DNA from 2 places in the Martinezella sp. CNPSo 3795 genome. Region 1 is predicted to be linked to the other one. Evidence: predicted binding sites of a transcription regulator. Region 1 holds the regulator's gene; the other holds the start of a gene.
The links. Region 1 encodes HrcA, which represses chaperone genes, less so after heat shock. Its sites were predicted from a motif close to GTTAGCACTCNCNNNNNGNGAGTGCTAAC; they were not measured.
Positions count from the first base shown of each region.

Region 1 (16,100 bases):
ATCCTCAAACAATGCATTCCCGGCTGTCAAAGCCTCGACTGGGTCTCCCCGACGGAGCTGACGGCAACCGTCAAGCTGAAGATCGGCCCCGTTTCGGCTTCCTTCAACGGCGAGGTCAAGCTTTCCAACATCAATGCGCCGGAAAGCTATACGATCTCGGGAGAAGGAAAGGGCGGCATTGCCGGCTTTGCCAAGGGCGGCGCGGACGTCATACTCAAGGAAGACGGCAACGAGACCATCCTGCAATATGAGGCGAAGGCGCAGGTCGGCGGCAAGATCGCGCAGCTTGGCTCCCGCCTGGTCGATTCCAGCGCCAAGAAGCTGGCGCAGCAGTTTTTCGCCGATTTCACCGCTGCCATCAACGGCCAGGCGAGCGCCTGATTGCCAGCGGAATATTTCGGCCCCATATAGTCGATCATGACATCGAAATTCGAGACCTGGGCCGTCCGGCCTGCACGCGAACGGGACATGCAGCAGCTTGCGGAGATCTATCTCCGTGTCCGTCGCGAAACGTTCCTATGGGTCGATCCCGGCCATTTCGCCCTCGAGGATTTCGCCATTCATACCAATGGCGAACGCCTGTTCGTCTGCGAGGACGGGCATGGTGTAATTGCCGGCTTTGCCGCAGTCTGGGAGCCGGATGACTTCATCCATATGCTGTATGTTCTACCGGCCTTCCAGGGCCGCGGCGTCGGCAAGGCACTGCTTGCCGGCCTGCCGGATTGGCCTCGGCGTCGCTACCGGCTGAAATGCCTGGTCAAAAACATCCGCGCCATGGCCTTTTATAGGAGGCTCGGCTTCGAGATCGTCGGCGACGGCGCCTCGCCGGAGGGCGACTATAAAGAGATGCGGCTCGCCGACTTCACGTCACTTTGACGGCAGCTGCCCGGCGATTTCTTCGGCACGCGTGCGATGCTTATCGGCTTCGGCCTGCCAGCGCACCGCTTCCCGCGACTGATTGCGGGCACGTTTGCGATGCTTTCCCTGATTGAACCAGGTGACCGCGGCCCCGACGATCATACCGAGGATCAGCGCCACAAATAGCAAAACGAACAGCGGCGCATTCAGCGACAGCACCTGATCTTCCGGTCGGAACGGATTGAGGGCCAATGTCACGGATTGCCTGTTGGCGACGCAGAATATGATGAGGATGATGCCGAGCGGCAGCAATATCAGCAGATTGACGATCTTCTTGGCCATTGCGCAGCTCCTTTGTCCGCGGCCATGGATGTCCCGCACCCAAGCCGCCTTCAGCCGCAGAATAGAAAAGAGGCGGCTGAATTCAAGTGCCACCGCGTCGCGGCACAATCATGTCCGACAACTATTTCCGTCGGCGCATTTGGGGAAACTCGACCGGACTGGCCCGATCAGTTGTCGTCTTCCTCATCGTCGCCGGCGCCCGGATTCAGGCGCTCGCGCAATTCCTTGCCGGTCTTGAAGAAGGGAACCCATTTTTCTTCGACGAAGACCGTATCGCCGGTGCGCGGGTTGCGACCGGAGCGTGAAGGCCGGTTTTTGACGGAAAAAGCACCGAAGCCGCGAAGCTCAACCCGGTTTCCCGCTGCGAGCGCATCGGTGATCTCATCCAAGACAGCATTGACGATATTTTCGACGTCGCGGTGATAGAGATGCGGGTTGCGGGCGGCAACAATCTGCACCAGTTCCGACTTGATCACAGCTATCCCCTTAAATCATTGATTTATCAATTGGCTGCACCCTGCCAAACAGAAAGCAGGCCGTCAAGAAACAACTTATCGGTCATGATTTTCTGGAGACTCTCTCCTTTAATAAAATCATCATAACCGAGACGATTTAGCAACCAGGAAGCGGCACCCGGCCAAAAGAAGGACGAAGTTTTGTCTTCCGGCTTCCAATCGACGATCGGCAGATCCTTCTTGACCTTGCGCGTTTCGAGATAGGCGAGGATTTCGTCCTCGCCGCCGAGTGTGTCGATCAGCTTGTTCTGAAGCGCCTGGCGGCCGGTGAAGATGCTGCCGTCGGCAAGCTTCAGCACTTCGTCGCGCGACAGCTTGCGGCGATCCGCCACCAGATCGACGAACCAGCCATAGCTATCCATGACCATGTTGCGGATCATGTTCTTGGCGTCTTCGCTGGCAGGATGGAAGGGCGACGGTTCGGCCTTCAGCGGTGCCGACTTGATCTCATCGAGCGAAACGCCGACCTTGTCGAGCAGGTCCTTGACCTGCGGATACTGGAAGATGACGCCGATCGACCCGGTGATGGAGGTATCGCCCGCAACGATATCATCGCCGGCTGTCGCTATCATGTAGCCGGCAGAAGCTGCGACGGTGCGGATGTCCGATACGACCGGCTTCTTGGCGGCGACGGCGCGGATTGCCTTGAAGATGCGTTCGCCGCCATAGGTCGTTCCGCCGGTCGAAGAGATCGACACGATCAGCGCCTTGACCTGATCATTGTCGCGGATCTTCTTCAGCCGCTCCAGCAGCTCCGGATCATCCTGAATGAGCCCGGAAATCTTGACGCGGGCGATCTGCGGGCCCCGCGCATCCGGCAGGTCGGCCGAAACAAAGCGATAAAGCGCAAAACCCAATGCCACAAGGAGCAAAACGGCAACAATGCGCCAGAAACCAACCTTGCGGCGCAATTGTCGCCGATCCGCGATTGCAGAACTGTCCATCACGCCTTATTTCTCCCTGCAACAAATTGAAAGCGCCACAAACCGGATGTATGACACCTTGAAACGGGCACAATCCTTAGAGAAAAGCGTTTCCCGTTTTCGATGTCGTCGACGGACGCCGCTCTGCTGGTTCATGAGATAGGACATCGCCCGACCTGATGAAACCGGCTTATGGTATATTTTTCTGCTAAAATTCGCCTACAGCAGGAAAAAATCCATATTGGCAAGCCAGTGCAATAATGCGAAACGATCCGATAGGCTTTTTGGCACAGCCTCGCATAGCGTGAATGCGGTTCTCCGGATCATAAAAGACGGACCTGTTGCATGCTCAATACGATCGAGCCCCCCGGCGAGGCAATACGCTCGGTGCCGGAACGGAACGCGTATAAAGACGCGATTTTCCATTCTAACCGCGTAAAGCGGCTCAGGGTGCTGCTGCCGCTTGCCGCCATCATCATCTCGCTCCTTTTTATTGCCGTCTCCGTCATCCGCGCCTATCTGCCGGCAAACATCCAGATCGAGGGCGCCAAGATCGAGGATGGCAAGGTCGTCATGGAACGCCCCGCCATTGCCGGGCGCAACAAGGACGGTATCAACTACTCGCTGCTTGCCGAAAAAGCGCTTCAGGATATCAAGAATCCCAACATGATCACGCTCAAGACCATCAAGGCATCAATGCCGGTCAATACCGACGTGATCGCCCATGTTACGGCCGCGAGCGCGGATTTCGACCGCCAGGCCGATACACTGAAGCTGACCGAGCCCTTTACCATCCTGATGGACAACGGGCTGCACGCCGAATTCAAGACCGCCTTCCTGGATGTGAAGAAGGGGGACCTTTCCAGCCAGGACGAGGTTGCTATCACCCGCGGTGGTATGTCGGTTGTTGCGCGTTCGCTCAAGATGACGGATAAGGGGAGCGTAATCGAATTCGACGGGCAGGTTCGGATGAACATCGAACCTGCCGCTCTCCATAATTCAGATAGCCAACAGAAGCCGGGCGGTTCATGATAAAGTATTGGCCTAATTCAATTTTCAATTCCGGCTTGCGCAAGGCCGGCCTTCTCTGTGCTTTTGGCGCAGCCGCCTTCTTTGCGGCCGCAAGCGCCGGCGCGCAGTCGACGACCAGCTCGATGCCGGGTCTTGCCCTCTCCAAGGATCAACCGATCCAGATCGAAAGCGACAAGCTCGAGATCCATGACCAGGAGAGCCAGGCGGTCTTCACCGGCAATGTCAAGGTGGTCCAGGGCACCACGACCATGCAGGCCGGCAAGATGACGGTCTTCTATAAGAAGAAGCAGGCAGGAGATGCCAAGCAGCCCGACAATCCGGTCGCCAAGGCTGCCAAGGAGCAGAACCAGTCGCTCGTGTCGGGCGATGCCAACATCGACCACATTCTGGTCACCGACAAGGTCTACCTCGTTTCCGGAACGCAGACGGCGACGGCGGAGGACGGCTCCTTCGACATGGCCAACCAGCTTGCGATCCTCAAGGGCAAGAAGGTGGTTCTGACCGACGGACCGAATGTTTTCACAGGCTGCCAGCTCACCGTGCATATGGCGACGGGTGAAGCACAGCTGGATTCCTGTGGCGGTCGCGTCCAGATTCAGCTCGACCCGAAGTCGCAGCAAGTGCAGCAACAACAACAAAAGAAAAACTGATACCGGCCCCCTCGTGACGACATCGACCACATCCACCTTGCCCGGCGTGCCCGGGCCGTCTTCTGCGGCATCGAGCGCACCGGCCGCGGACAAGGCACGCTATAAGGGCACGCTGATCGCCCGGGGCCTCACCAAGACCTACCGGACGCGACGTGTCGTCAACGGTGTTTCGCTGGTGGTGCGCCGCGGCGAGGCAGTCGGGCTGCTGGGGCCGAACGGCGCCGGCAAGACGACGTGCTTCTACATGATCACCGGACTGGTACCGGTCGATGAAGGCACGATCGAGATCGACGGCAACAATGTTACCTCGATGCCGATGTATCGCCGGGCGCGGCTCGGTGTCGGCTACCTGCCGCAGGAAGCCTCGATCTTCCGTGGACTGACCGTGGAAGAAAACATCCGCGCCGTGCTCGAAGTCCACGAAAGGGACAAGACGAAGCGGGAGCGCAAGATCGACGAATTGCTGGAGGAATTCCACATTCGCAATCTGCGCAGCGTGCCGGCGATCGCGCTTTCAGGCGGCGAGCGGCGGCGCCTGGAAATCGCCCGCGCGCTGGCCACCGATCCGACCTTCATGCTGCTCGACGAACCTTTTGCCGGCGTCGACCCGATCTCGGTCGCCGACATTCAGAACCTCGTGCATCACCTGACGGCGCGCGGCATCGGCGTGTTGATCACGGACCACAATGTGCGCGAGACGCTCGGCCTGATCGACCGCGCCTATATCATCCATGCGGGTGAAGTCCTCACCCATGGCAGGGCGAACGACATCGTCAGCAATCCTGAAGTACGCAAGCTGTATCTGGGTGACAATTTCAGCCTCTGATAGGCTGAAATTCCTTCCTCCCATCCGCCAATATTAGCGAATGCTACCGCGCGCCGGAAATTTACTTCGGCTTCACAGTTCCGCTTGACCAAATCCAATAAAAAAGCAATTTTTGGGCCAGTTGGAATTTCGCGAGAATTTTAGTGAAAAGAGGCGCGGATTCCCGAGGAGTTCAAGGGGAGTCCCGCGTCCGCCATGGCATTATCGGCCAATCTTTTCCTGCGCCAAAGCCAGAGCCTGGTGATGACACCGCAACTGATGCAATCCATCCAGTTGCTGCAGATGACGCATTTCGAGCTCACGCAGTTCATCGCACAGGAAGTCGAAAAGAACCCGCTGCTGGAATTTGCGTCAAATGACGAGGATATAGGCAGCGGCGGCGATCGCGAGGCCAGGGACGAACGCTTCGAGACCATGGAAGAAGCCCATGGCGAGGATGGCTCCGAACGCAATGCCGGCGATCTTGCGAGCGACTGGTACGAGAGCGACAATACCGGCAACGCCAACCGGCTAAGCGACGAGCTCGACACCAATTTCAGCGACGTCTTTCCCGATGACGGCAACCCGCAGCGCGCCGATGCGCCGGAGCTGCTCAGCCAGTGGAAATCCATGCCCGGCGGCGATGCCGGTGAAGGCTACGACCTGGACGATTTCGTCGCGGGCCAGGTGTCGCTGCGCGATCATCTCAACGAACAGATTCCCTTCTCTCTTCCCGCCATGGGCGACCGGCTGATCGCCCAGCATCTCGTCGACCAACTCGACGACTGTGGCTATCTGCGCGGCGAACTCGGTGAGACGGCCGAACGCCTCGGTGCGACGCCTGCCGACGTCGAGCGCGTGCTGGAGGCCCTACAGCAACTCGATCCGCCCGGCGTGTTTGCCCGCTCCCTCAGCGAATGCCTGGCAATCCAGCTCCGGCAGAAGGATCGCTTCGATCCCGCCATGGAGCGGTTGATCGAGAATCTCGAGCTGCTTGCCCGGCGCGATTTCGCCACGCTGAAGCGGCTCTGCGGCGTCGATGAGGAAGACCTGCTCGACATGATGGCGGAAATCCGCCAGCTCAACCCGAAGCCCGGCAGCGGTTTCGAAACAGACATATCGGAGGCGATCATGCCCGATATCGTCGTGCGTCCCTCTGCGGACGGTAGCTGGCTGGTAGAACTCAATCCCGATGCGCTGCCGCGGGTATTGGTGAGCCAGTCCTATTTCGCCTCCGTCTCCAAGACCAGCCAGGACCATGCCTTTCTTTCGGAATGCCTGCAGAATGCCAACTGGTTGACCCGCAGCCTGGACCAGCGCGCCAAGACGATCATGAAGGTGGCAAGCGAGATCGTGCGGCAACAGGACGCGTTCCTACTGCATGGCGTCGACCATCTGCGGCCGCTCAACCTGAAAACCGTGGCGGATGCCATCAAGATGCATGAATCGACGGTCAGCCGCGTGACCTCGAACAAGTACATGCTGACGCCACGCGGGCTGTTCGAGCTCAAATATTTCTTCACGGTTTCGATCGGCGCCGTCGAGGGCGGAGACAGCCATTCTGCAGAGGCCGTGCGCCACAAGATCCGTCTGCTGATCTCGAACGAGAGCCCGGATGCGGTCCTCTCCGACGACGATATCGTCGATACGCTGAAGAAGGGCGGGATAGAGCTTGCTCGCCGCACGGTTGCAAAGTACCGCGAAGCCATGAACATCCCCTCCTCCGTGCAACGGCGCCGAGAGAAGCGGGCTCTAGCCAAAGTTTCTGGTTTCTGACGGCCGGCAACCTTCAACCACCGGATGTCAAACTCCTAACGGTCCGTTAAGATGCAGTTGACTTTCGTATGAGGCAGGGCTAGAAGCCCGCCGCAATCGCTGCAGGACAGCACGACCATGAAACTTATCCCCACCATCCAAAAGGCGGTCGATATACGCAATTTGCCTTTGACTGCGTGAAGTGCTTGGATGAGCTTGAGGCTTGGCGTAAACTGATACGCGCAATAACCACTACAAGAAGGGAAACTCCATGAGTGTGCGTGTCTCCGGTAAACATATGGAAATTGGCGACTCCTTCCGTCAGCGGATCGAGGACCAGATCGGTATGGCCGTGACCAAATACTTCGACGGGGGGTATTCGGGTCAGGTAACTGTGCAGAAGTCCAGTTCGCGTTTTGCGGCCGATTGCAAGCTTCACCTCGATAGCGGTGTCGTATTGCATGCTGCCGGCGAAGCCATGGATCCGCAGCTTGCTTTCGACGCTGCCTCCGAGCGCATCGAAAAGCGTCTGCGTCGTTACAAGCGCAAACTCAAGGACCATCAGGCAGGCAACCACGTGAACGGTCAGGCGGAAGTCGCCTATACCGTCATGGACGGCGTTCCCGATGACGACGAGGAGATCCCTGCCGACTTCGCGCCGGCAATCGTCGCAGAGAGCACGAAACAACTGAAAACCATGTCGGTGGCGACCGCCGTGATGGCGCTCGATATGACCGACGAGCCGCTGCTGCTCTTCCGCAGCCCCGGCAACGAACACTTGAACATCGTCTACCGCCGTCAGGACGGCAACATTGGCTGGATCGACGCAGCCAATATCAAAGGCTGAGAATAGAAGATAAGCGGCGGCTGCGCATCATCGCAGCTGGCCGCCGCTTGCCCGTCATCGGTTCTCGGCGACACGAAGGATAAAGAGAATGGCATTGGCAGATTTGCTACAGCAAGATGCGATCATCCCCGCCTTGAAGGCAAATTCCAAAAAACAACTGCTTCAGGAGCTGGCCGCCAAAGCCTCCAAGCTCACCGGACTGCCCGAGCGCGAAATCTTCGATGTCGTGCTGCAGCGCGAGCGCCTCGGCTCCACCGGCGTCGGCAACGGCATCGCCATTCCGCACGGCAAGCTTGCCAGCATCAAATCCATTGCCGGCATTTTCGCGCGCCTTGAAGCGCCTGTCGATTTCGAGGCGCTGGACGACCAGCCCGTCGATCTCGTCTTCCTGCTGCTCGCACCTGAAGGTGCCGGCGCGGACCACCTGAAGGCGCTCTCGCGCATCGCCCGCGTTCTGCGGGACCAGGATCTCGTCGCGAAGCTCCGCGCCACCGATTCCGCCACCGCCATCTACGCCTTCCTCAACGAAGAGCAGGCATCCAACGCCGCCTAACCGCTTGGATTACACTGGACCAAGGCAAAAATAAGAGCCGGATGATCCGAGATCGTCCGGCTCTCTTCTTTTATTGGCGTTGCCAAAAAAGATCAGGCGTCTTTCTCGTCCAGCGGGCTGTTGGCGCCCTGCTCGGCATTTTCGACGATCTTCGGGCCACCCTTGGCGACGCCGACCATGGCCGGGCGCAGAACGCGGTCGCCGATGACGAAACCGGCCTGCACCACCTGGACGACAGTGTTGTTCGGCACTTCCGGGTTCGGCACTTCGAACATGGCCTGATGGAAATTGGGATCGAACTTCTGCCCGATCGGCTCGAGCTGACGCACACCGTGACGCTCAAGGGCCGAGAGCATTGAACGCTCGGTCATCTCGACACCTTCGATCAGCGTCTTCAGGCCGGCATCGGCGCCATCACGGGCGTCGGCCGGAATGGCATCCAGCGTGCGGCGCAGGTTGTCGGCCACCGAGAGCATGTCGCGGGCAAAGCTTGCCACGGAATAGGACTTTGCATCCTTCACGTCGCGCTCGGTGCGGCGACGGAGGTTGTCCATCTCGGCAGCAAGGCGAAGGTAGCGATCACGCAGTTCGCCGTTCTCGGCCTTCAGCAGCTCAACCGGATCTGGCTGAGACGGCTCGGCTGCATCAACGGTTTCCGCTGCATCCTGCGCGAAATCCGCTGACGTGTCAGCCGCCGTGGCGTCAGGTCCGGTTTTTGTTGTTTCGTCGGTCATGACGGTCTCCGAATTGCTTGGTCTTTGGATGTGCCCGATATCGAGGTTTGGCCGGAAAAAATCAAGGCTTTGTCGAGAAGAACAGCCAAATCCTGGCTTTGCGGCGGCGGCAATACGGCTCGCCGCTCCCGGACGCTGTTCAAGACGTCGACTGTTCAGCCCTCCTTCCCGGTGGTATGCTGAACTGCATCTCAGCACAGCGTGAGGTGACATCAATGTCTAATGGCAAATCCCTTTCAGGCAAGTGTTTCTGTGGCGCGGTGGAAATCGCAGTCGATGGCGAGCCAATGGCGATGGGTTACTGTCATTGCGACTCCTGTCGGGAATGGTCGGCAGGGCCGGTCAATGCCTTCTCGCTCTGGCCGCCGGAAGCCGTTCACATCACCAAGGGCGCGGACAAAATCGGCAGTTATCAGAAAACCGAAAAGAGCGTGCGCAAGTGGTGCACGGTCTGCGGCGGCCATCTTTTAACCGAGCATCCGCCGTGGGGCGTCACGGACGTCTATGCGGCAGTCCTTCCCGACCTCGATTTTCAGCCTGTCATGCATGTCAACTACGAGACAACAGTGCTGCATCTGAGAGACGGGCTGCCAAAGCAGAAGGACTTTCCAGCCGAGATGGGCGGATCTGGAACCTTGCTTCCCGATTGACCGCAGCAGCTAAATCCGCTCCTCAGATTCCAGGCCGCGACAGCCGCGAAATCAGCTGGGCGGTATAATCGACCATGGGCACGATGCGCGCATAATTCAGCCGCGTCGGGCCGATAACGCCGACCGCGCCGACGATGCGATCGTCCTCGTCGCGATAGGGTGCGACGATGAGCGAGGAGCCGGACAGTGAGAAGAGCTTGTTTTCCGAGCCGATGAAGATGCGCACGCCCGGTCCGCTCTCGGCAAGATTGAGGATCTCGATGAGGCTGTCCTTCTTTTCGAGATCATCGAAGAGGAGGCGCAGGCGATCCAGATCCTCCGCGCCGCCGATTTCGGCCAGCAGGTTGGAGTGGCCACGCACGATGAGCTGTGTCGGCTTGCCGTCGTCATCGCCGCCGGACCAGACGGCAATGCCGCGCTCGACCAGCTGATGCGACAGGCTGTCCAGCTCCTGGCGCACGCTTTCCTTGAGGCTCTGCAATTGCCGCCGCAATTCCGGCATCGTCTGCCCGGTCATATGGGCGTTGAGGAAGTTGGCGGCCTCCGTCAGCTGCGACGAGGTCGTGCCGGCCGGCAGCTCGATGATGCGGTTTTCCACTTGATCGTGCTCGCCGACGAGCACGGCGAGCGCCTTGGTCGGCTCCAGCCGGATAAATTCCACATGCTTGAGAACGGGATCGCTCTTGGAGGTAATGACGAGCCCGGCACCGCGCGAAATGCCCGATAGCACCCGGCTTGCTTCCGACATCATCGATTCCACCGGCTGGTCACGATTGCCGCCGCGCACCTGCCGATCGATATTGGCTCGATCCTCGGCGGAGAGATCCCCGACCTGCATGAAAGCATCGACGAAGAAGCGCAGACCGACCTGAGTCGGCAAGCGCCCGGCGCTCACATGCGGCGAATAGATGAGTCCCAGCTCCTCCAGATCGCTCATGACATTGCGCACGGAAGCCGGCGACAGCGACATGGGCAGCAGGCGTGAAAGATTGCGCGAGCCCAGGGGCTCGCCATTTTCCAGATAGCCTTCGACGATGCGGCGGAAGATTTCCTTGGAGCGTTCGTCCAGTGCAGCAATGACATCCGAGACCGACGATGTCGTGAATACCATTTCGCTGTCAGATCCATTCCGTTGAGCCTTAGGCAAAATATAATCATTCAGTTAGCAATGGCAAAAGGGAAAAATGTCGCCGTCGCCGCTGAGCGTCTTTGCGGCCTGCTTTTCCTTTGCAAAAGCGGCCTGCGGGTCGTAGAAGCGGTCAACGAACATTCAGGAGAGTGGAATGCGGCCTTCAGGCAGAAAAACCGACCAGATGCGCAAGGTGTCGTTCGAGCGCAATTTTTCCAAGCATGCGGAAGGCTCCTGCCTGGTGAAATTCGGCGATACGCATGTGCTCTGCACGGCAAGCCTGGAAGACAAGACGCCGCCATGGCTGCGCAACAGCGGCAAAGGCTGGGTCACGGCGGAATACGGCATGCTGCCGCGGGCAACCGGCGAGCGCATGAAGCGCGAGGCTGCGGCCGGTAAGCAGGGTGGTCGCACGCAGGAGATCCAGCGGCTCATCGGCCGCTCGCTGCGCGCCGTCGTCGACCTCAAGGAATTGGGCGAGCGCCAGATCACCGTCGACTGCGACGTCATCCAGGCCGATGGCGGCACACGCACGGCCTCTATCACCGGCGGCTGGATCGCGCTCTATGACTGCCTGAAGTGGATGGAAAGCCGCAACATGGTCAAGGTCGAGCGCGTGCTGAAAGATCACATCGCCGCTATCTCCTGCGGTATCTTTGCCGATCAGCCTGTCATCGATCTCGACTATCTTGAGGATTCCTCGGCGGAGACCGACGCCAATTTCGTCATGACCGGCAAGGGCGGCATCGTCGAGATCCAGGGAACGGCTGAGGGCGCGCCCTTCAGCGAAGAAGAATTCGCCACGCTGATGCATCTGGCCAAAAACGGCATTGCCGAACTGGTGGAGCTGCAGAAGCAGGCCATCGCCTGAGGATATCAACGAATGCGGAGCGTGCAGCCTGCCCCTCATCCGGCCTATCGGCCACCTTCTCCCCGTCGAGACGGGGAGAAGGGGCAAGGCGCACCTGCCGTCATCTCTCAGCTTCGCGGGAATCGGGAGGCGCCCATATATGAGGTCGTTCCCTCGCCCCGCGAGCGGGGAGAGGGTGAGGGGCTAATCCGTTGAGCAATGCGACACTCACAGGCGTTCTTGAAACTGCCCTCTATGCAGACGATCTCGATGCCGCCGAAGCCTTTTATAGCGGCGTACTCGGGTTGAAGAAGATATCGCGAGGCGGCAACCGCCACGTCTTCTATCGCTGCGGGCCGGGTGTGCTCCTGATCTTCAACAGTGAAGAAACGGTCAAGCCGCACGAGCTGGGCGCCCTGCCCGTGCCGCCGCATGGGACTAAGGGTCATGGTCACGTTTGCTTCCGTGTCGATGGCAACGATATCGAGGCCATGGCCGAGAGGCTGAAGGCTGCCGGTGTCGATATCGAAGCCGATTTTCACTGGCCGAATGGCGGCCGTTCGATCTATTTCCGCGATCCGGCCGGCAACAGTCTGGAATGCGCCGAACCCCGCATCTGGGGCCTATGACAGGACAGCACATGCGCAAGCTCGATACTAAGACTATCGTCGTCGCCAGCCACAATGCCGGCAAGATCCAGGAAATCCGCGATCTGATCGGGCCGCTCGGCTTTACCGCCAAGTCCGCCGCCGATCTCAACTTCATCGAACCGGACGAAACGGGCACGACCTTCGAAGAAAATGCGACGATCAAGGCGCTGGCCTCCGCCAATGCCTCCGGCCTGCCGGCACTCTCGGACGATTCCGGTCTGGTTATCGATGCACTCGGCGGCGATCCCGGCGTCTATACGGCCAATTGGGCGGAGACGGCTGACGGGACGCGTGACTTCGCCATGGCCATGCGGAAGGTCGAAACCGCCCTGGAAAAGGCCGGCGCCACCACGCCGGAGAGCCGCACGGCCCGCTTCGTCAGCGTGCTCTGCCTTGCCTGGCCCGATGGACATACCGAGCTTTTCCGCGGCGAAGTGGAAGGCACGGTCGTCTGGCCGCCGCGCGGCAGCCAAGGCTTCGGCTACGACCCGGTCTTCCAGCCGGAGGGATACCAGACCACATTCGGCGAAATGAGCGCCGAGCAAAAGCATGGCTGGAAGCCCGGCGACGAGCAGGCGCTGTCGCACCGCGCCCGCGCCTTCAAGATCTTTGTCGAAACCTGCCTGGAGGCGTAAGCTAATCCCGTGGAAATCGTGGACACACAAGATCTGATGCACGGGGCGCAATTGCTGCCCGATACCGGCGAACCCGGTTTCGGCGTCTATGTGCATTGGCCCTTTTGCGCGGCTAAGTGTCCCTACTGCGATTTCAACAGCCATGTCCGCCATCAGCCTGTCGATCAGGAGCGCTTTGCCGCCGCCTTTCTGAAGGAAATGGCGACGATGCGCATGATCAGCGGCCCGAAGACAGTGACAAGCGTCTTCCTCGGCGGCGGCACGCCGTCGCTGATGAAGCCGGAAACGGTCGGCGCAGTGCTCGATAGCATTGCTAGGACATGGCATGTGCCTGATGGTATCGAGATCACCATGGAAGCTAATCCGTCCAGCGTCGAAGCGGAGCGCTTTCGCGGCTATCGCGCCGCTGGCGTCAATCGCGTGTCGATGGGCGTGCAGGCGCTGAACGACCGCGACCTGAAATTCCTCGGACGTCTGCACAATGTCGAGGATGCGCTGAAGGCGATCAGGCTGGCGCGCGAGATCTTTCCGCGTATGTCCTTCGACCTCATCTATGCTCGCCCGAACCAGACCGCCGAGGAATGGGAGCGCGAGCTAAAAGAGGCAATCTCCTATGCGGTCGATCACCTCTCGCTCTATCAGCTGACGATCGAGGAAGGCACGCCCTTCTACGGCCTTCACAAGGCCGGAAAGCTGATCGTGCCCGATGGCGATCAGTCGGCGCTGCTTTATGAAGCGACGCAGGAAATCACCGAGCGCGAGGGCATGCCGGCCTATGAGGTCTCCAATCACGCGCGCCCCGGCGCCGAGAGCCGGCACAATCTCACCTATTGGCGCTACGGAGACTATGCAGGCATCGGCCCCGGCGCCCACGGCCGCCTTACCAGAGGCCCGCAGAAGCTGGCGACCGCGACCGAGCGCAAGCCTGAGAGCTGGCTCGAGATGGTCGAGCGCGACGGCCACGGCATGGTCGACCAGGAAATGCTTGGGTTTGACGAACAGGCCGACGAATTGCTGCTGATGGGCCTGCGGCTGCGGGAGGGCGTCGATCTCGCCCGCTGGCAGCAGCTTTCCGGCCGCGATCCCGATCCGCGGCGCGAGGCGTTTTTACTGGAACACGGCTTCATAGAGCGGATCGGCAATTCCCGCCTGCGCTGCACGCCGGCGGGAATGCTGGTTCTCGACTCGGTCGTCGCCGATCTCGCCTGCTGACCACTTTCCCCTCGAGAGGGGCGTCACGAAGCGGCGGATGGGGGTGATCCCGCATGTGAGATGATGACTCGGCTGTTGACGAGATCGCCCCCTCTCCCCGTCAAAACGGGGAGAGGGCTGGGGTGAGGGGCACCTTCTATTTCATATGCAATGGCCCTACCCTCGAGGGAAGGGTGAAGAGGCGGCCATCGATTGCCGCCAGACCCACCGCGATCAGTGCCATGCCGATGAAATGCTTCGGCTGCAGGCTTTCGCCGAGAATGAGCGCGCCGAGCAGTATGGCGCTGACGGGGATCAGGAAAGTCACCAGCATCAGATTGGTGGCGCCGGCCGTCGCCAGGATGCGGAAGAACAACACATAGGCGATGGCGGTCGACAGGATGGCCAGGCCGGCCAGCGCCGCCCAAGTCTCGGTGGACGGCATTGCCAGCGTCCACGGGCGATCGACGAAGAGCGCGATTGGCAGCAGCATTATCGCCGAGCCCGTAACCTGACCGGCGGCCGGAATGATCGGTGCCAGCCCCATGCGGCGGAAGCGCCGACCGAAAATACCGGCGAGTGAGTAGCTGAAAGCAGCGCCCAGCACAGCCAGCTGCGCCAGCACGTTGGAACCGAGGCTCGTCAGCACCGAGGGGCCGATCATCAGGGCCACGCCGACAAAGCCGACGATGACGCCGAGCAGGCGGTTGCCGGTCATCTTCTCATCCTCCGTCAGGAAATGGGCGACGACGACGGCGAAGAGCGGCGTGGTGGCATTGAGGATGGAGGCAAGCCCGCTGGCGATATGGGTTTGCCCCCAGACGATCAGCAGGAAGGGAATGACATTGTTAAGGAAGCCCATGCCGAAGAAGGCGAGCCAGGTCTGACGGTCCTTCGGCATCGCATGTCCGGTGGCACGCACGATGACATGCAGAGCAATAGCGGCGAGTGCGACGCGCGCCGTGACGATGGTGAAGGGCGGCAGTTCACGCACCAGAATGCCGTTGAACAGGAAGGAGCCGCCCCATAGGACGGATAGCCCCACCAGCATGCTCCATTCGACCGCGCCCATGGATTTCTGTGCCATCTGATCATCTCCAGCATCAGCTGATTGAGTTTTACTTATTTGTTGCCAATCGCGACATGATTGCCAACCACCGTAATTGCTGGAATAATCGCTCTATATGGAGGCTCTGGCAAACGAGTCTTTTTCGAATTATGGTTTAGCTGAGCTCAATCATCATGGATCAACTGCCATCCCTTTCGGCGCTGCGCGCCTTCGAGGCCTCCGCCCGGCATCTCAGCATGACGCTGGCTGCAGGCGAGCTGCGTGTGACGCCAGGCGCCATCAGCCTGCAGATCCGCGACCTCGAAAGCAGCCTCGGGGTACGGCTTTTCGAGCGGCGAGCCCGCAGCCTGGCGCTGACGAGTGAAGGCGCCGAGTATTTCGCGACAATGCGAACGGCCTTCCGCCTCATCCGCGAGGCGACAGCGGCCTTGGCGATGCGCGCCAAGGATACGGTGCTGACCCTTACCTGCACTGCCGGCTTTGCCACGCACTGGCTGGTGCCGCGGCTGCGGCGCTTCGAGGAGGCCCATCCCGATATCGACCTGCGCATCAGCGCTTCCTATCGCATGATGGATTTCCAGCGGGATGGGATCGACATTGCCATTCGCCACGGCCTCGGCGGTTACGAGGGCCTGGCAAGCGAGAGATTTCTCGATGACGAATATGTTCCGGTCTGCACGCCGGAAATGGCAGCGGCGCTTGGCCCCTCTCCCGCTGTCGATGACTTGGCCGGCCTGACGCTGATCCACGATGTCTATCGGCGCGACTGGGAGCTCTGGCTGAAGGCGGTCGGCGCCACGCGGGTGGATGCCATGCACGGACCGGTCTTCACCGATGGCATGGGCGCTTATCACGCCATGAAGGCAGGCCTCGGCATCGCGCTGATGCGCCGGTCCTTCGTGGAGCAGGAGC
Region 1 is NZ_JBXSOQ010000005.1:233,966-250,065, forward strand. Features, by position in the region: gene AC13QY_RS16780 (SRPBCC family protein) at 1-381, shown strand, start outside; gene AC13QY_RS16785 (GNAT family N-acetyltransferase) at 418-876, shown strand; gene AC13QY_RS16790 (LapA family protein) at 868-1,200, opposite strand; gene AC13QY_RS16795 (integration host factor subunit beta) at 1,368-1,676, opposite strand; gene sppA (signal peptide peptidase SppA) at 1,703-2,659, opposite strand; gene lptC (LPS export ABC transporter periplasmic protein LptC) at 2,984-3,670, shown strand; gene AC13QY_RS16810 (LptA/OstA family protein) at 3,667-4,320, shown strand; gene lptB (LPS export ABC transporter ATP-binding protein) at 4,358-5,146, shown strand; gene rpoN (RNA polymerase factor sigma-54) at 5,342-6,901, shown strand; gene hpf (ribosome hibernation-promoting factor, HPF/YfiA family) at 7,152-7,727, shown strand; gene ptsN (PTS IIA-like nitrogen regulatory protein PtsN) at 7,816-8,280, shown strand; gene grpE (nucleotide exchange factor GrpE) at 8,373-9,014, opposite strand; gene AC13QY_RS16840 (GFA family protein) at 9,230-9,664, shown strand; gene hrcA (heat-inducible transcriptional repressor HrcA) at 9,687-10,775, opposite strand; gene rph (ribonuclease PH) at 10,948-11,664, shown strand; gene AC13QY_RS16855 (VOC family protein) at 11,856-12,272, shown strand; gene rdgB (RdgB/HAM1 family non-canonical purine NTP pyrophosphatase) at 12,284-12,928, shown strand; gene hemW (radical SAM family heme chaperone HemW) at 12,965-14,140, shown strand; gene AC13QY_RS16870 (DMT family transporter) at 14,277-15,206, opposite strand; gene gcvA (transcriptional regulator GcvA) at 15,362-16,100, shown strand, end outside.

Region 2 (16,100 bases), on a different contig from region 1:
GAGCGGTACCGCCGCCCGGTACGATGCCTTCCTGAACGGCAGCGCGCGTCGCGTTCAGAGCGTCGTCGATGCGGTCCTTCTTTTCCTTGACTTCGATTTCCGTCGAGCCGCCAACGCGGATAACGGCAACGCCGCCAGCGAGCTTTGCAAGGCGTTCCTGCAGCTTTTCGCGGTCGTAGTCAGAGGTGGTTTCTTCGATCTGGGCCTTGATCTGGGCAACACGGCCTTCGATGTCAGACTTGGCGCCAGCGCCGTCGACGATCGTGGTGTTTTCCTTGGAGATCGAAACCTTCTTGGCGCGGCCGAGCATGTCGAGGGTGACAGACTCGAGCTTGATGCCGAGATCTTCGGAGATGACAGTGCCGCCCGTCAGGATGGCGATGTCTTCCAGCATGGCCTTGCGGCGGTCGCCGAAGCCCGGAGCCTTGACAGCAGCGATCTTCAGACCACCACGCAGCTTGTTAACGACGAGGGTTGCAAGAGCTTCGCCTTCGACGTCTTCAGCGATGATGAGGAGCGGCTTGCCGGTCTGAACGACGGCTTCGAGAACCGGGAGCATGGCCTGCAGGTTCGAGAGCTTCTTCTCGTGCAGGAGGATGAAGGCGTCTTCGAGGTCGGCCACCATCTTTTCCGGGTTGGTTACGAAATAGGGGCTGAGGTAGCCGCGGTCGAACTGCATGCCTTCGACGACTTCGAGTTCGGTTTCGGCGGTCTTGGCTTCTTCAACCGTGATGACGCCTTCGTTGCCGACCTTCTGCATGGCTTCAGCAATATCGAGACCGATCTGCTTTTCGCCGTTTGCGGAGATCGTGCCGACCTGGGCAACTTCTTCCGAAGTGTTGATCTTCTTGGCCTTGGCGAGCAGGTCCTTGACGACTTCTGCAACAGCGAGGTCGATGCCGCGCTTCAGATCCATCGGGTTCATGCCGGCTGCAACAGCCTTGGCGCCTTCGCGTACGATTGCCTGGGCAAGAACGGTTGCGGTGGTGGTGCCGTCACCGGCAACATCGTTGGTCTTCGAAGCGACTTCGCGCACCATCTGGGCGCCCATGTTCTCGAACTTGTCTTCGAGTTCGATTTCCTTGGCGACGGAAACGCCGTCCTTGGTGATGCGCGGAGCGCCGAAGGACTTGTCGATAACGACGTTACGACCCTTCGGGCCGAGCGTGACCTTCACTGCGTCAGCGAGGATGTCGACGCCACGAAGCATCTTTTCGCGGGCGCTGCGGCCGAATTTTACTTCTTTAGCTGCCATGTTTGAAACTCCTGAATTCGCGTTTTCCGGGCTTTAAGGCCCGTCAGCTGTATCGGAAAAGGGAACCGGCCGGATTAGCCGATGATGCCCATGATGTCGGCTTCCTTCATGATCAGAAGGTCTTCGCCGTTGAGCTTGACTTCGGTGCCGGACCACTTGCCGAACAGAACGCGATCGCCAACCTTGACGTCGAGTGCTACGACCTTGCCGGATTCATCGCGAGCGCCGGAGCCGACGGCGACGATTTCGCCTTCCTGCGGCTTTTCCTTGGCGGTATCGGGAATGATGATGCCACCCTTGGTCTTTTCTTCCGACTCGACGCGGCGAACGACGACGCGGTCATGAAGGGGGCGGAAATTGGTGCTTGCCATTGTCTAATCCCTCGATCAAATGACATTCACGGATCAGCGGAGATCCGTATGGATTTTGTTAGCACTCATCCTTGGAGAGTGCTAGCGACGGTGATTTAGGGGTGGCTTCCGGACGAGTCAAGGACAGCACTGTGAATTTTTTGCGGCGCGTAACGGCTTGTTTTGAGGATGATTAACGCCCATGGCAGTGGCGTGTAGCACGTCGTTGCGAAGTTCCTCTCATTTTCCCCTCTTCAGAAAGGGTCAGGTCGCACCTTTTCGAGAGCGTCATGCTGTTGCTTCCGCTGCGCAATCTTGCAGCTCGCCGAGCTTGCACATGTCTGCTTCTCAGGCCTTGTGCGCCGCAAAAACCTTGCATGCCGCTCTTGTAATTTGCCGGCCGGTTTGCGATGTCAGCCCGTGATTTATTTGATGCGAGGATGGCATGGGCAAACGGATCGAGAGCTTTCGCGACATCGGCGGACTTTATGATGTTGCGCTCTGCGATGTCTGGGGCGTGCTCCATAACGGCGTCACCGCCTACAAGGAGGCCTCCATCGCGCTCGAAGCGGCCCGCGGCGAAGGCCTTGCTGTCGTCCTCATCACCAACTCTCCACGCGTCGCTCCGAAGGTCGTCGAGCAGCTGCGTGCGATCGGGGTTCCCGACAGCGTTTACGATCGCATCATCACCTCGGGCGATGTCACCCGCAGGCTGATTGCCGAGGGACCGAAAAAGGTGTTTCTGCTCGGCCCCGAGCGTGACATCGGCATCCTGGAAGACCTTGACGTTCAGCGCGTCGACGCTGGCGAGGCCGAAAGCATCGTCTGCACCGGTTTCTTTGACGACGAGACCGAAACACCTGACGATTATACCGACATGCTGACGGCCTGGTCGGCTCGCAAGGTGCCGCTGATCTGCGCCAATCCGGATCTTGTGGTCGAGCGCGGCCACCGCATGATCCCCTGCGCCGGCGCTATGGCCGCCTATTATGAGCGGCTTGGTGGCCAGACGCGCATCGCCGGCAAGCCGCACCAGCCGATCTACGATGCCGCGATCGCGGCGGCCCGCGAGGTGAAAAGCGAGTTTCCGCTGTCGCGTGTCGTGGCGATCGGCGACGGCATGCCGACCGACGTGCGCGGCGCACTCGATTACGGCCTCGATCTTCTTTATATCAGCCATGGCATCCACGCCCGCGAATATGTCGTCGAGGGGCATACGGATGAGGCCGCGCTCGGCGCCTTCCTGGCGCGCGAGCAGGCCTCGCCGAAGTGGTGGATGCCGCGCCTTGTCTGAGGAGAGTGGCAGTCGATGACCGTTTTCCATCGCAACGAAACCCGCGAGCCGCTTCCCGATGCCCTGAAGGGCGGGGTGGTCGCCATCGGCAATTTCGACGGTGTGCACCGCGGCCATCAGTCTGTGCTGACACGTGCGCTGGAGATCGCCAGGGAGCGCGGCGTGCCGGCGCTGGTGCTCACCTTCGAGCCGCATCCGCGCACCGTCTTCAAGCCCGATCAGCCTGTTTTCCGTCTGACGCCTGCGCCGCTCCGAGCACGTCTCCTCGAAGCGCTCGGCTTCAACGCCGTCATCGAATATCCCTTCGATCGCACCTTCTCGCAGCGTTCGGCGGACGAGTTCGTCCACTCGATCCTGATCGACTGGCTGCACGCGTCGGAAGTCGTCACTGGCTTCGATTTCCATTTCGGCCATGATCGCCAGGGAGGCCCCGCCTTCCTCATGAATGCCGGTAGTCACAATGGTTTCGGCGTGACGCTGATCGATGCCTTCCGCGACGAAAACACGGAGGTCATCTCGTCGAGCCGCATTCGTGCGCTGCTCGCGGAAGGCGATGTCGCCCAAGCCGCCGGTCTGCTTGGCTATCGCTATACCGTTCAGGCGCCCGTTATCGGCGGCGAGAAGCTCGGCCGCACGCTCGGCTTCCCGACGGCAAATATGCAGCTGCCGCCGGAGTCATCGCTGAGGGCAGGCATCTATGCGGTTCGCTTCCGAACGGCCGATGGCGTCGTCCGCGATGGGGTCGCCAGCTACGGCCGGCGTCCGACGGTAACGGATAACGGCGCGCCGCTGCTGGAGACCTTTGTCTTCGATTTCAGCGGCGATCTCTACGGACAGGTCTGTTCGGTCTCTTTCTTCGGCTATCTCCGCCCCGAACTGAAGTTCGAAGGTCTCGACCCGCTGGTCGCGCAGATCCGCAAGGATGAGGACGAAGCACGCGCGCTGCTTGCCGGCGTCCAGCCGCTCAGCGAGCTTGATCGCGCCATCGCCTTCGACTGATATTCGCGAAGTGATGGGGTGGAAAAGGTTTTCCGCCTCGTATCATCGCTCCGATTTCGGGCTGACATCAACGCCGCCAAGAGACTGTTGAATTCATGCCCGACAAGGATCATTGTTCCGCGCCGGTTTTTGGGAGGAGCAATCGTTGACACTACGCAACCAGATTATTGCGCTCGCGCTCGCGCCTCTCGTCATCTCGATCCTGGCAATCACTGCCTTCATTACTTGGCAGTCGACCAATCTTACCAAGAGCAATATCGAAACCTTCGAACAGAACATGCTGAGGGCGAAGGAAACGGAGATCGTCAACCTTACAAATCTTGCCGTGTCGGCCATTCAGGCGATCTATCGGGACGCAGCCCCGGACGATCAAGCCGCTAAGGACAAGGTAGCCGCGATCCTGACGTCGCTTGATTATGGACCGGACGGATACTTCTTCGTCTACGACTATGATGGCAACAACATCGTTCATCCGCGCGAGAGATTTCGTAACGGGCGCAATTGGATCGATTTGACCGATCCGGACGGCGACAAGGTCATCGCGGAGCTCATCAAGACCGCAAAAGCCGGCGGGGGCCTGCACCAGTACAAATGGGAGAAGCCTTCCACCGGCCGTGTCGCCGATAAGCTCTCATTCGCTGTCGGCCTTGATAAATGGCACTGGGTTGTCGGAACCGGCGTCTATCTGGATGATATTTTTACCCAGACTGCTGCGGCCAATGCCGCCATGCGGGCAAACATAAAAGGAACCTTTGTCGTCGTCACACTCATTGCCGTCCCTGCTGTTCTGGTCGTCTTCACGACTTGCATGCTCTTGACCTTCCGTGAGCGACGCATGGCCGATGGTCGGCTGAAGGAGCTGACGCAAAGAGTGATTGATACGCAGGAGGAGGAACGCGCCCGCCTTGCGCGTGAACTGCACGATGGCGTGTCGCAGAATCTCCTCGGCGTGCGCTATGTCATGGACCTTGCCAACCGCAAGGTACGAAACCAGGTCGATGATGCCGCCACGACGATCGAGAAGGGTATCGATACCCTGAACAGCGCAATCAAGGACATCAGGCGGCTCTCGCATGATCTGCGTCCCCGCGTGCTCGATGATCTTGGCTTGACGGCGGCGCTGACCGCGCTCGCGAACAATTTCGCCGAGCGGACCGGGATCGCAACCGAGATCGAGGCTTCCGGCTTCACCAGCATGCTGAAGCCGGAAGCCAATACCGCGCTCTACCGTGTCGCGCAGGAGGCCTTGAACAATGTGGAGCGCCATTCCGGGGCGACGGTTCTTGCGATCAAACTTTGGAGTGATCGCGGGCGTGCACGCTTGAGAATTTCGGACAACGGCATTGGTTTTGACGGCACTGGCGACGGCAAAGGCGGACTTGGGCTGAGGAACATGCAGGAGCGGATGGCACATTTCCGCGGCCTGCTTCTCGTCCAGAGCAAGGCCGATGGTACGACACTGATTGCGATGCTGCCGAAATCGGCCAATGCCTCGCCAAGAGCAAAGGTGGATGCGGCATGAAAAGCGACAGGATCAGTGTTCTGTTGATCGACAATCATCCCGTGGTGTTGGACGGATTGAAAGCCGTGCTGGAGACGTTTGACCACATAGAGGTGGTCGGGACGGCAAACCTTGCGCAGATCGGCCTGGAGGTCGGACGACGGACGCTCCCGCAGGTTACCTTGATGGATATCAATATGCCGAAGCTGAGCGGTATCGAGGCGATCGAGCTCTTTCGCCGGGAGCTTCCGGAGACGCGGATCGTGATGCTGTCCATGCATGACAGCCGCGAATACATCTCCTCGTCGATCATGCGCGGTGCGGTCGGATATATCCTCAAGGATGTTTCGACGGATGAAGTCGTCTGCGCCATCGAGACGGTAGCAGCCGGCGGGACTTATTTCTCGTCCGGCGTTCGCGACATACTGGTGGCAGACACGGCGCAAAATGAGGCTGATCCTCTGACCCCGCGCGAGCGGCGCATTCTGGGCTTGATCGTTACAGGCAGGAGTAATCGCGAGATTGCCGAAGAGCTTCAGATCACGCCCGCGACGGCGGAAACGCATCGCAAGAATTTGAAGAAGAAGCTTGGCATCGCAACGACCGCCGGTCTGATCCGCTACGCGCTTGACCACGGCATCGCAACCGCGGCGGGCTGACGTCCGCCTACCCACTTCTGGGTAGGTTTGACGATTTCGCATCAGCTAATATCTTGTTCGGACGGTAGACTCGCCGTAGGACTTTATCAGCGGCTGCCCGCAGGCGGGCCGTTGGGAGGAATTCACATCCGTTGGTCTGGCCCTGCATGGCCAAAGCTCCTCGGCTTCGGCCCTAGGGCGCACATTGCAATCGCAGACTGATGCACCCCTTCCACTCTGACAACTGCAACAAGGTGGCGCGCAGACACCGCGTGAGAGGTATCGGACATGGACAAACGTTTCGGGACGGCGGCCTGCTGGCTGCTCGTCATTCCCTACATAGGCTTGCTTTGGGTCCCCTTCTACAACAGCCACGATCCGGTGCTGTTGGGTTTCCCCTTCTTCTACTGGTATCAGCTGGCCTGGGTGCCGATCACCGCCTTCCTGACCTGGATCGCCTATCGGAGCATGCGCCATGATGACTGATATCGATCCGACAGCTCTTGCCGTCTTCATCTTCTTCCTGGCCCTCGTGACCGTCATGGGCTTTGTCGCTGCCCGCTGGCGCCGACCGAAGACTCTTGCCCATATTGATGAATGGGGTCTTGGCGGCCGCACCTTCGGCACCTGGATCACCTGGTTCCTCGTCGGCGGCGACTTTTACACCGCCTATACGGTCATCGCAGTTCCAGCCCTGGTCTACACTGTCGGTGCCTATGGCTTCTTCGCGTTGCCCTATACGATCGTCGTCTACCCGTTCGTCTTCATGGTCATGCCGCTTCTCTGGAGGCGTGCGAAGGACCACGGCTATGTCACGGCGGGCGATGTCGTCCACGGGCAATATGGCTCGCGGGCGCTGGAACTGGCGGTCGCTCTGACGGGCGTCATCGCCACCATGCCCTACATTGCCCTGCAGCTCGTCGGCATGACGGCGGTGTTCAAGGCGCTCGGACTTCATGGCGAATTGCCGCTTGCCGTCGCCTTCATCATCCTGGCGCTCTATACCTATTCGGCTGGCCTTCGCGCCCCGGCGCTGATCGCCTTCGTCAAGGACATCATGATTTATATCGTGGTGATCGCGGCGATTGCGCTTATTCCAGCCAAGCTCGGCGGTTATGCCAATGTCTTTGCGGCCGCCGATGCGGATTTCAAGGCCAAGGGCGCGGGCAGCCTCCTGCTCGGTGGCAACCAGTACGTCGCCTACGCGACTTTGGCGCTCGGCTCCGCGCTGGCGGCCTTCATGTATCCGCATACGCTGACCGGCATCTTCGCCTCCAACAGCGGTAATACCATCCGCAAGAATGCGGTGCTGCTGCCGGCCTATACGCTGCTGCTCGGTCTCCTGGCACTGCTCGGCTATATGGGCCATGCGGCGCAACTGAAGCTGGATAGCCCGAACGATGTCGTTCCGGCGCTATTCCAGACGCTGTTCTCGAGCTGGTTTGCAGGTTTCGCCTTCGCGGCCATCGCCATCGGCGCGCTCGTTCCCGCGGCCGTGATGAGCATTGGCGCTGCCAATCTCTTCACCCGCAACTTCTGGAAGGCCTATGTCGATCCGCAGGTTTCCGATGCCGGCGAGGCAAAGGTTGCCAAGATGACCTCGCTCGTCGTCAAGGTCGGCGCGCTTCTCGTCATCATTTTCCTGCCGACGCAGTTCGCGCTCGATCTGCAGCTTTTGGGCGGCATCTGGATATTGCAGACGCTGCCGGCCCTGGTCTTCGGCCTCTATACCAAGTGGTTCCGTGCGCCGGCTCTGCTTGTCGGCTGGTTCGTCGGCTTCTTTGGCGGCACCTATCTCGTCTGGGATGCCGGCTGGAAGCCGCTGCATATGGTCCCCCTCGGCGAAGCGGGTTTCACTGTCTACACCGGACTGCTGGCGCTTCTTGCCAATATCGTCGTGGCGATCATCGTCAATGCGGTGATGCCGGCGCGGGCGGAAGCACGGGCCTGATCCGAACAATGCCCTTATGGCCGCGGATGGAAACGTTCGCGGCCATTCTCTATGCCGGCTGCGTTGTTTCCTCTTCCTTTCCTTGGAAAAAACGCCTATGAACCGGCGACCATGACCCAATTTCGGCTGAGCCTATCGATACGAATTATTGGCCCGGCCTTCCGCGCGCTCTAAGCTGCCGGAAGGTCCGGGTTTTTGGCGTCTCGTTCAAGAGGCGCTTTCCGCCGCCGAAAAATCCCCATATGGCTGCGCCAGTTCAGGCGCAAGACGCCCGAGACACCAAGGCAATTGTCACGACTATGACCGATACCGCTGAAAAGATGGATTACTCCAAGACCCTTTACCTGCCGGAAACCGATTTTCCGATGCGCGCCGGGCTGCCGCAGAAGGAGCCGGAACTGGTGAAGCGCTGGGAGGAGATGAACCTTTATAAGAAGCTGCGCGCTTCCGCCGCCGGCCGCGAAAAGTTCGTGCTGCACGACGGCCCGCCCTACGCCAATGGCCATATCCACATCGGCCATGCGCTGAACAAGATCCTGAAGGACGTCATCACCCGCTCGTTCCAGATGCGCGGCTATGACAGCAACTACGTTCCCGGCTGGGATTGCCACGGTCTGCCGATCGAATGGAAGATCGAGGAAAAGTACCGCGAGAAGGGCAAGAACAAGGACGAGGTCCCGGTGAACGAGTTTCGCCAGGAATGCCGCGACTTTGCCGCCGGCTGGATCAAGATCCAGTCTGAGGAGTTCAAGCGCTTGGGCATCACGGGCGATTTCGACAATCCCTATCTGACCATGAATTTCCATGCGGAATCCCGCATCGCCGGCGAACTGTTGAAGATCGCCCGCACCGGTCAGCTTTATCGCGGCTCCAAGCCGGTCATGTGGTCGGTGGTCGAGCGCACGGCGCTTGCCGAAGCCGAAGTCGAATATGCCGATGTCGAGAGTGACACGATCTGGGTGAAGTTCCCGGTGGCTGAAGGCCCGGCGCATCTTGCAGGTGCCTTCGTCGTCATCTGGACGACCACCCCCTGGACGATCCCCGGCAATCGCGCGATCGCATACTCCTCGCGCGTCTCCTATGGCCTCTATGAGGTCACGGAAGCCGCCAATGATTTCGGCCCGCGTCCCGGCGAGAAGCTTGTTTTCGCCGACAAGCTGGCAGAAGAGTCCTTCGCCAAGGCAAAGCTGCAATACAAGCGACTGGCGGATGTGACCGCTGCCGATCTGGCCGCAGTCACCTGCGCGCACCCGCTTGTCTCGCTCGGTTATGGCTTCAAGGTGCCGCTGCTCGATGGCGATCACGTCACCGATGATGCCGGTACGGGCTTTGTGCACACCGCACCCAGCCACGGCCGCGAAGACTTTGACGCCTGGATGTCGCATGCACGCGATCTTGAAAAGCGTGGCATCTCCTCCGCCATCCCGTTCCCGGTCGATGATGCCGGCTTCTACACCGCCGACGCCCCGGGCTTCGAAGGCGGCCGCGTCATGGACGACAACGGCAAGAAGGGCAATGCCAACGATCTCGTCATCAAGGCGCTGATCGAGACGAACACGCTTTTCGCCCGCGGCAGGCTGAAGCATTCCTATCCGCATTCCTGGCGCTCGAAGAAGCCGGTCATCTTCCGCAACACGCCGCAATGGTTCGTCTATATGGACAAGGACTTTGCGGATGGTTCGACGCTGCGTTCGCGCGCCTTGAAGGCGATCGACGACACCCGCTTCGTGCCGGCTGCCGGCCAGAACCGTCTGCGCGCCATGATCGAGCAGCGCCCGGATTGGGTGCTGTCGCGCCAGCGGGCCTGGGGCGTGCCGATCGCGATCTTCGTCGACGAGCAGGGCAACATCCTGCAGGATGACGGCGTCAACGCCCGCATCCTCGAGGCTTTCGAGCAGGAAGGTGCTGATGCCTGGTTTGCCAAAGGTGCGCGCGAGCGCTTCCTTGGCGAGAAGGCCAACGAGCCCTGGACGCAGGTCATGGACATCCTCGACGTGTGGTTCGATTCCGGTTCGACCCACACCTTCACGCTGGAAGACCGCCCGGACCTGAAGTGGCCGGCGGATGTCTATCTCGAAGGCTCCGACCAGCATCGCGGCTGGTTCCACTCGTCGCTGCTCGAAAGTGCCGCGACCCGCGGCCGTGCGCCTTACGATACAGTCGTCACGCATGGCTTCACCATGGACGAACAGGGCCGCAAACAGTCGAAGTCGCTCGGCAACGTCGTTGCCCCGCAGGACGTGATGAAGGACGCTGGCGCCGATATCCTGCGCCTCTGGGTCATGACCACGGACTACTGGGAAGATCAGCGCCTTGGCAAGGCTATCATCCAGACCAATGTCGATGCCTATCGCAAGCTGCGCAACACCATCCGCTGGATGCTCGGCACGCTGGCGCACGATAAGGGCGAAGTGATCGCCTATGCCGACATGCCGGAGCTTGAGCAGCTGATGCTGCACCGTCTCGCCGAGCTCGACGAGCTGGTGCGCGAAAGCTACGACGCCTTCGACTTCAAGCGCATCGCCCGCGCCTTGATCGATTTCGCCAATGTCGAGCTGTCGGCCTTCTACTTCGACGTTCGCAAGGATGCGCTCTACTGCGATGCGCCGTCGAGCCTGCGCCGCCGTGCCGCTCTCGCCGTTATCCGCACGATCTTCGATTGCATGGTGACGTGGCTGGCGCCGATGCTGCCCTTCACCACGGAAGAGGCTTGGCTCTCGCGCAATCCGTCGGCGGTTTCCGTTCATCTCGAGCAGTTCGTCACCGTTCCGGCCGAATGGAAGAACGAGGCGCTGGCCGAGAAGTGGAAGAAGATCCGCGCTGTGCGCAGCGTCGTCACCGGCGCGCTGGAAATCGAGCGCAAGGACAAGCGCATCGGCTCCTCGCTGGAGGCTGCCCCGGTGGTCTACGTCGCCGATCCCGAGCTGTTGAAGGTGCTCGAAGGGCAGGACTTCTCCGAAATCTGCATCACCTCCGGTATCACCATCCTTGGCGAACAGGGGCCTGCGGATGCCTTCCGTCTCGACGACGCCGCGAAGGTCAGCGTCGTGCCCAAGCTTGCCGAAGGCCGCAAATGCGCCCGTTCGTGGCGCATCACCACGGATGTCGGCTCGGATCCGGAATACCCGGATGTGTCGGCTCGCGATGCGGCGGCACTGCGCGAGCTGATGGCTGTCAACTGAAGAAAGTTGCCGGATGAATTGCCTTTGCGGCATTCATCCGGTAAAAGCTGCCTGAAAATGGCCTGAATTTTACGGCAGTTGCCGTTGAATGGGGTCCTATTGCGTTTATTCCGGCATGGCTGGGAAGGGTTTTCATGAGAGCGATGCATAAGGTTCGTGTCGGCGTCAGCTTGGCGGCACTTGTGGTTGGCTGCGGCGCCATGTCCGGTTGCCTTAGCAGCCCGACTTACGGCACCGACAAGACGGCCGGCGTCCAGCTCCTCGATGACCTCGGCGATATCGCCTCCGTTTCTGCCGCAACGCCGAAAGACAAGGGTGTAAAATACCCGAACAGACCAGGCCTGGTTATTGGTGGCGACAAGAACACCCTGACTCAGCCGCAGCAGTCGCTGGCCAGCAAGGACAACCCGGCCTGGCTGGAATCGCCGGAAGATGCCCGCAAGCGCCTTGCCGCAGAAGCCGACGAGAAGAAGAACGACGTCAACTATCGCTCGCCGCTGGCTCAGGCCGACAGCGCCAAGAACCATCTGAGCGAAGCGCAGCAGACGGCTGCCTATCGCGCTGCCCGTCAGGACCAGGCCGGCACCTATATCGATCAGCGTCGCTATCTGATCGACCCGCCGCAGCAATATCGCCAGGTATCCGATCAGGCTGCTTTGAACGATCTCGGCACGCCCGAGTCGAAGAAGGAAAAGAAGCGCAAGAAGGATGCCGAGGCTGCGCAGCAGACCAACAACAGCAGCTGGTGGAAGCCTTTCCAGTAAAAAGATTTCAAGGCGGCGGCAGCTGCATAATCCTTGAATCGGAATCGATTTAAGGGAAGATTATGCAGAATTTTAAAGTGTTACAGCGCCGCTTTTCAGTCTTCGGAGCGTTTCGCTTGGAAGAAAGCTCTGAGGATGTCGGCGGATGCGGTTTCGCCGAGGCCGGAATAGACCTCCGGCGCATGGTGACAGGTTGGTTGACGATAGAAGCGCACGCCATTGTCGACACCGCCGCCCTTCGGATCTTCGGCACCATAATAGAGACGGCGGATGCGCGCGAACGAAATGGCGGCGGCGCACATGGTGCAGGGTTCCAGCGTCACATAGAGATCGGCGCCCGCAAGACGTTCCTGGCCCAGTTCCTCGCAGGCCAGGCGGATGGCGACGATTTCGGCATGGGCGGTGACGTCATTGAACTCGCGAGTGCGGTTGCCGGCCGCCGCGATGACCTTGTTGTCGAGCACGACGACGGCGCCGATCGGCACTTCGCCACGTTCTCCAGCGCGGCGCGCTTCGACCAAAGCAAGCTCCATGAATTGATTTGTAGCCGCCATTCAAGTTTTTCCACTTAACCGCAAGGGCGTGACCTGATAGGAACACGCGTTAAAAATTCAGGCAAACAACAAATGACGATGAATGACAAGCCCAAGCGGCCTGGGTCTAAACCCTTTGCTGGCGACAAGAAGACGGTAAAACGGGATGGCGCGAAGCCTGCGAAGGTAGCAGCCGTCAAAGCTGCGGAAGCGACCGCGGTCGAGGATGGAAAGGCCGAGCGCATTTCCAAGGTGATGGCGCGCGCCGGCGTAGCGTCTCGCCGCGATATCGAGCGCATGATCCTGGATGGCCGCGTCAAGCTCAACGGCGTGCTCCTCGATACGCCCGTGGTCAATGTGACGCTCGCCGACAAGATCGAGGTCGACGGCGTGCCGATCCGTGGCATCGAGCGCACCCGTCTGTGGCTCTATCACAAGCCGGCAGGCCTGGTGACCACCAATGCCGATCCGGAAGGGCGTCCGACCGTTTTCGACAACCTGCCGGACGAGCTGCCGCGCGTCATGTCGATCGGCCGTCTCGACATCAACACCGAAGGTTTGCTGCTGCTGACCAATGACGGCGGCCTTGCCCGTGTTCTGGAATTGCCGACCACCGGCTGGCTGCGCCGCTATCGCGTGCGCGCCCATGGCGAGATCGATCAGGAAGCGCTCGACAAGCTGAAGGAGGGCATTGCCGTCGATGGCGTGCTTTACGGCTCGATCGACGCAACGCTCGACCGCACGCAGGGGTCCAACGTCTGGATCACCATGGGCCTGCGCGAAGGCAAGAACCGCGAAATCAAGAACGTGCTCGGCGCGCTCGGCCTCGAGGTCAATCGCCTGATCCGCATCTCCTATGGCCCGTTCCAGCTCGGCGAGTTGCCGGAAGGCCATGTGCTCGAGGTGCGCGGCCGCACGCTGCGCGATCAGCTCGGTCCGCGCCTAGTCGAAGATGCCAAGGCGAATTTCGATGCGCCGCTCTATAACGCCCCGGCCGTGGCCGAGCCGGAAGAGGCGGATGCTGGGAAGCCGGCTCGCACGGCCAAGGAAGAGCGCCCGCGTCGCGAGCGTCCCGAGGATAAGCGCGAGCGCGCCTTGAGCCGTCTGGACACCAAGCGCGATGCCAAGCGTGATGATCGCCGCGAAGGCGGCCACAAGGACGACGACCGGGCGAAGCGCCAGCCGCTCGGCCCGCGCCGCAGCGCCAACGTCTGGATGGCGCCAGGCGCCCGCCCGCTCGGTGAAAAGGCGGCAGCGAAGGCCGCCAAGAATGCAAAGACCGCCTTCCGCCGTGGCGAGATTGAACGCCCACAGCGCAGCGGCTTCGACCGTGCGGATGAAGGCCCGCGCGTCCGCATCAATCGCGTCGACGAAGGCGATGGCGAATGGATTCGTTCGAGCGAGGAAGCGCCGCGCAGGTCGCGTGGCGACGACGAGGGCTTTGATCGCAAGCGCTCGCGCGGCGATCGCCCCCAGGGTGATCGTCCCGCCCGTGGGGAACGACCGTTTGGTGATCGTCCCCGCGGCGATCGGGCGTTTGGCGATCGTCCGCGCGGCGAACGCAGTTCTCGGTCGGAGAGTGGTGACCGTCCTCGTGCGAAGTCCTTCCAGGGTGAAGCCCGCTCCGAACGGTCCTTCGGAGATCGACCTGCGCGCGGCGACCGGCCTTTCGGCGACAAGCCTCGTGGCGACCGGCGTCCGCGTGCCGAGGGAGACGAGCGTCCGCGCAACAAGTCTTTCGGCGGTGAACAGCGCTCCGAACGCCCCCGCGGCGATCGCCCGTTTGGTGATCGTCCGCCCCGTGGTGACCGACCCTTCGGCGATCGGCCGGCCGGCAAGCCCTTCGGCAAGAAGCCTGGCGGCAAATCCTTTGGCGGTAAGCCGGGCGGAAAGCCCGGTGGCTCGCGTGGCTTTGGCGGCAAGCCGGGTGGCGCAGGTCGCCCATCCGGCGGTCCGCGCGGCGGTTCCGGTCGGGGTGGCCCCGGCAGGGGCGGCCCCAAGGGCGGCAGGGGCTGACGCGCGGTGAGGATCGTCGGCGGTGAGTTTCGCGGTCGCTCGCTTGCAACGCCGAAGTCGAACGATATTCGTCCGACGGCGGATCGCACGCGCGAAAGCCTGTTCAACATCCTGAACCACGCCTATCCCGAGGCCATCGATGGCACGCGGATGATGGACGTTTTTGCCGGCACCGGCGCCGTCGGGCTGGAGGCAGCCTCGCGGGGCTGCCGTCACGTGCTCTTCGTGGAAAGCAGCGTCGAGGGCAGGGGCCTTCTCTGGGAGAACATCGATGCGCTCGGCCTGCATGGCCGCACGCGCATGCTGCGTCGTGATGCGACGGACCTCGGCAGCGTCGGCAATCTCGAACCCTTCGATTTTCTCTTCGCCGACCCGCCATACGGCAAGGGGCTGGGCGAGAAGGCTTTCGCGGCCGCTGCCGCCGGTGGCTGGCTGGTACCGGGCGCTCTGGCGATCCTCGAGGAGCGCGCCGATGTCACAGTTGCCGCGCCGTCTGATTTCCTGTTTCTGGAGGAGCGAATCTTCGGCGACAGCAAGATGCATTTCTTCCGTTACCAGCCGCTGGCGGCCTGACGGAGGAAGGAGAACACTATGGGCGATTATGCTGATTTCGTCGGCAGCGACTATCCGCTCGCCGCCTCCGGCACGCCGAGCGTCGCAGTCGCCTTCGGCTGCGGCGGTGCGCGCGGTCTCGCCCATATTCATATCATAGAGGCGCTGGACGAACTCGGCATTCGCCCCGTCGCCATAGCAGGCTCCTCCATCGGTTCGATTATGGGCGCGGCCATGGCCGTCGGCATGAGCGGTGCTGAGATCCGCGATTATACCCTGGCAACCGTCGGTAATCGCCCGGCCGTTCTCAACAAGATCTGGAGCCTGCGGCCGGTCAGCATGCGCAGCATCCGCTTCGGTCAATTCAATCTCGAACGCATTCTGCGCACCTTCCTGCCGCCGGCCATCCCGGAAAGCTTTTCCGAGCTGCACATCCCGCTGAAGGTGGTCACGACCGATTATTACGACCAGGCGGAGGTCGTCATCGAGAAGGGCGAACTCTTCCCCGTGCTCGCCGCTTCTGCGGCCATTCCCGCCGTGTTCATGCCGGTCAAGCTCGGAGACCGCGTAATGATCGATGGCGGTATCATGAATCCGGTTCCCTATGAACATTTGGCCGGTCTTGCCGATATCATCATCGGCATCGACGTCGTCGGCGGGCCGGAAGGCAGCGGTCGACAGGTTCCGAACCGTATCGAGAGCCTGTTCGGTGCCGGCCAGCTCACCATGCAGTCCAATATTGCCCTGAAGCTGCGCCTGCAGGCACCTCAAATCTTCCTGCGCCCCGCCGTCGGCCGCACCGGCGTCCTCGATTTCCTGAAGGCACGCGACATTCTCGCCATGTCGGCCGGCATCAAGGACGAGCTGAAATTCGCGCTCGACCGGGTGATGACCGCGAAGAATTAGTATCCGCCAATAAGCCGCTGGCTGTGTTTCGCCAGGATTATGCAAACGAAGCGACTAAACCCGCTCCGGCTCTTCTTGTGGCAATGCCACCAGATCGTCGGCGTCGCTGTAAGTGTCGGCGGCACGCTTCGGCTTGACCAGCGGTTCGGGCTTGACCGG
Region 2 is NZ_JBXSOQ010000008.1:109,404-125,503, forward strand. Features, by position in the region: gene groL (chaperonin GroEL) at 1-1,255, opposite strand, end outside; gene groES (co-chaperone GroES) at 1,330-1,626, opposite strand; gene AC13QY_RS21555 (TIGR01459 family HAD-type hydrolase) at 2,051-2,899, shown strand; gene AC13QY_RS21560 (bifunctional riboflavin kinase/FAD synthetase) at 2,915-3,898, shown strand; gene mctS (two-component system sensor histidine kinase MctS) at 4,044-5,420, shown strand; gene mctR (two-component system response regulator MctR) at 5,417-6,058, shown strand; gene AC13QY_RS21575 (DUF3311 domain-containing protein) at 6,326-6,523, shown strand; gene mctP (monocarboxylate uptake permease MctP) at 6,513-7,988, shown strand; gene ileS (isoleucine--tRNA ligase) at 8,288-11,170, shown strand; gene AC13QY_RS21590 (hypothetical protein) at 11,305-11,934, shown strand; gene AC13QY_RS21595 (nucleoside deaminase) at 12,030-12,488, opposite strand; gene AC13QY_RS21600 (pseudouridine synthase) at 12,561-14,483, shown strand; gene rsmD (16S rRNA (guanine(966)-N(2))-methyltransferase RsmD) at 14,490-15,056, shown strand; gene AC13QY_RS21610 (patatin-like phospholipase family protein) at 15,075-15,941, shown strand; gene AC13QY_RS21615 (monovalent cation:proton antiporter-2 (CPA2) family protein) at 15,996-16,100, opposite strand, start outside.
Region 2: the regulator HrcA is predicted to act here: its motif matches at 1,684-1,712, upstream of groES (co-chaperone GroES).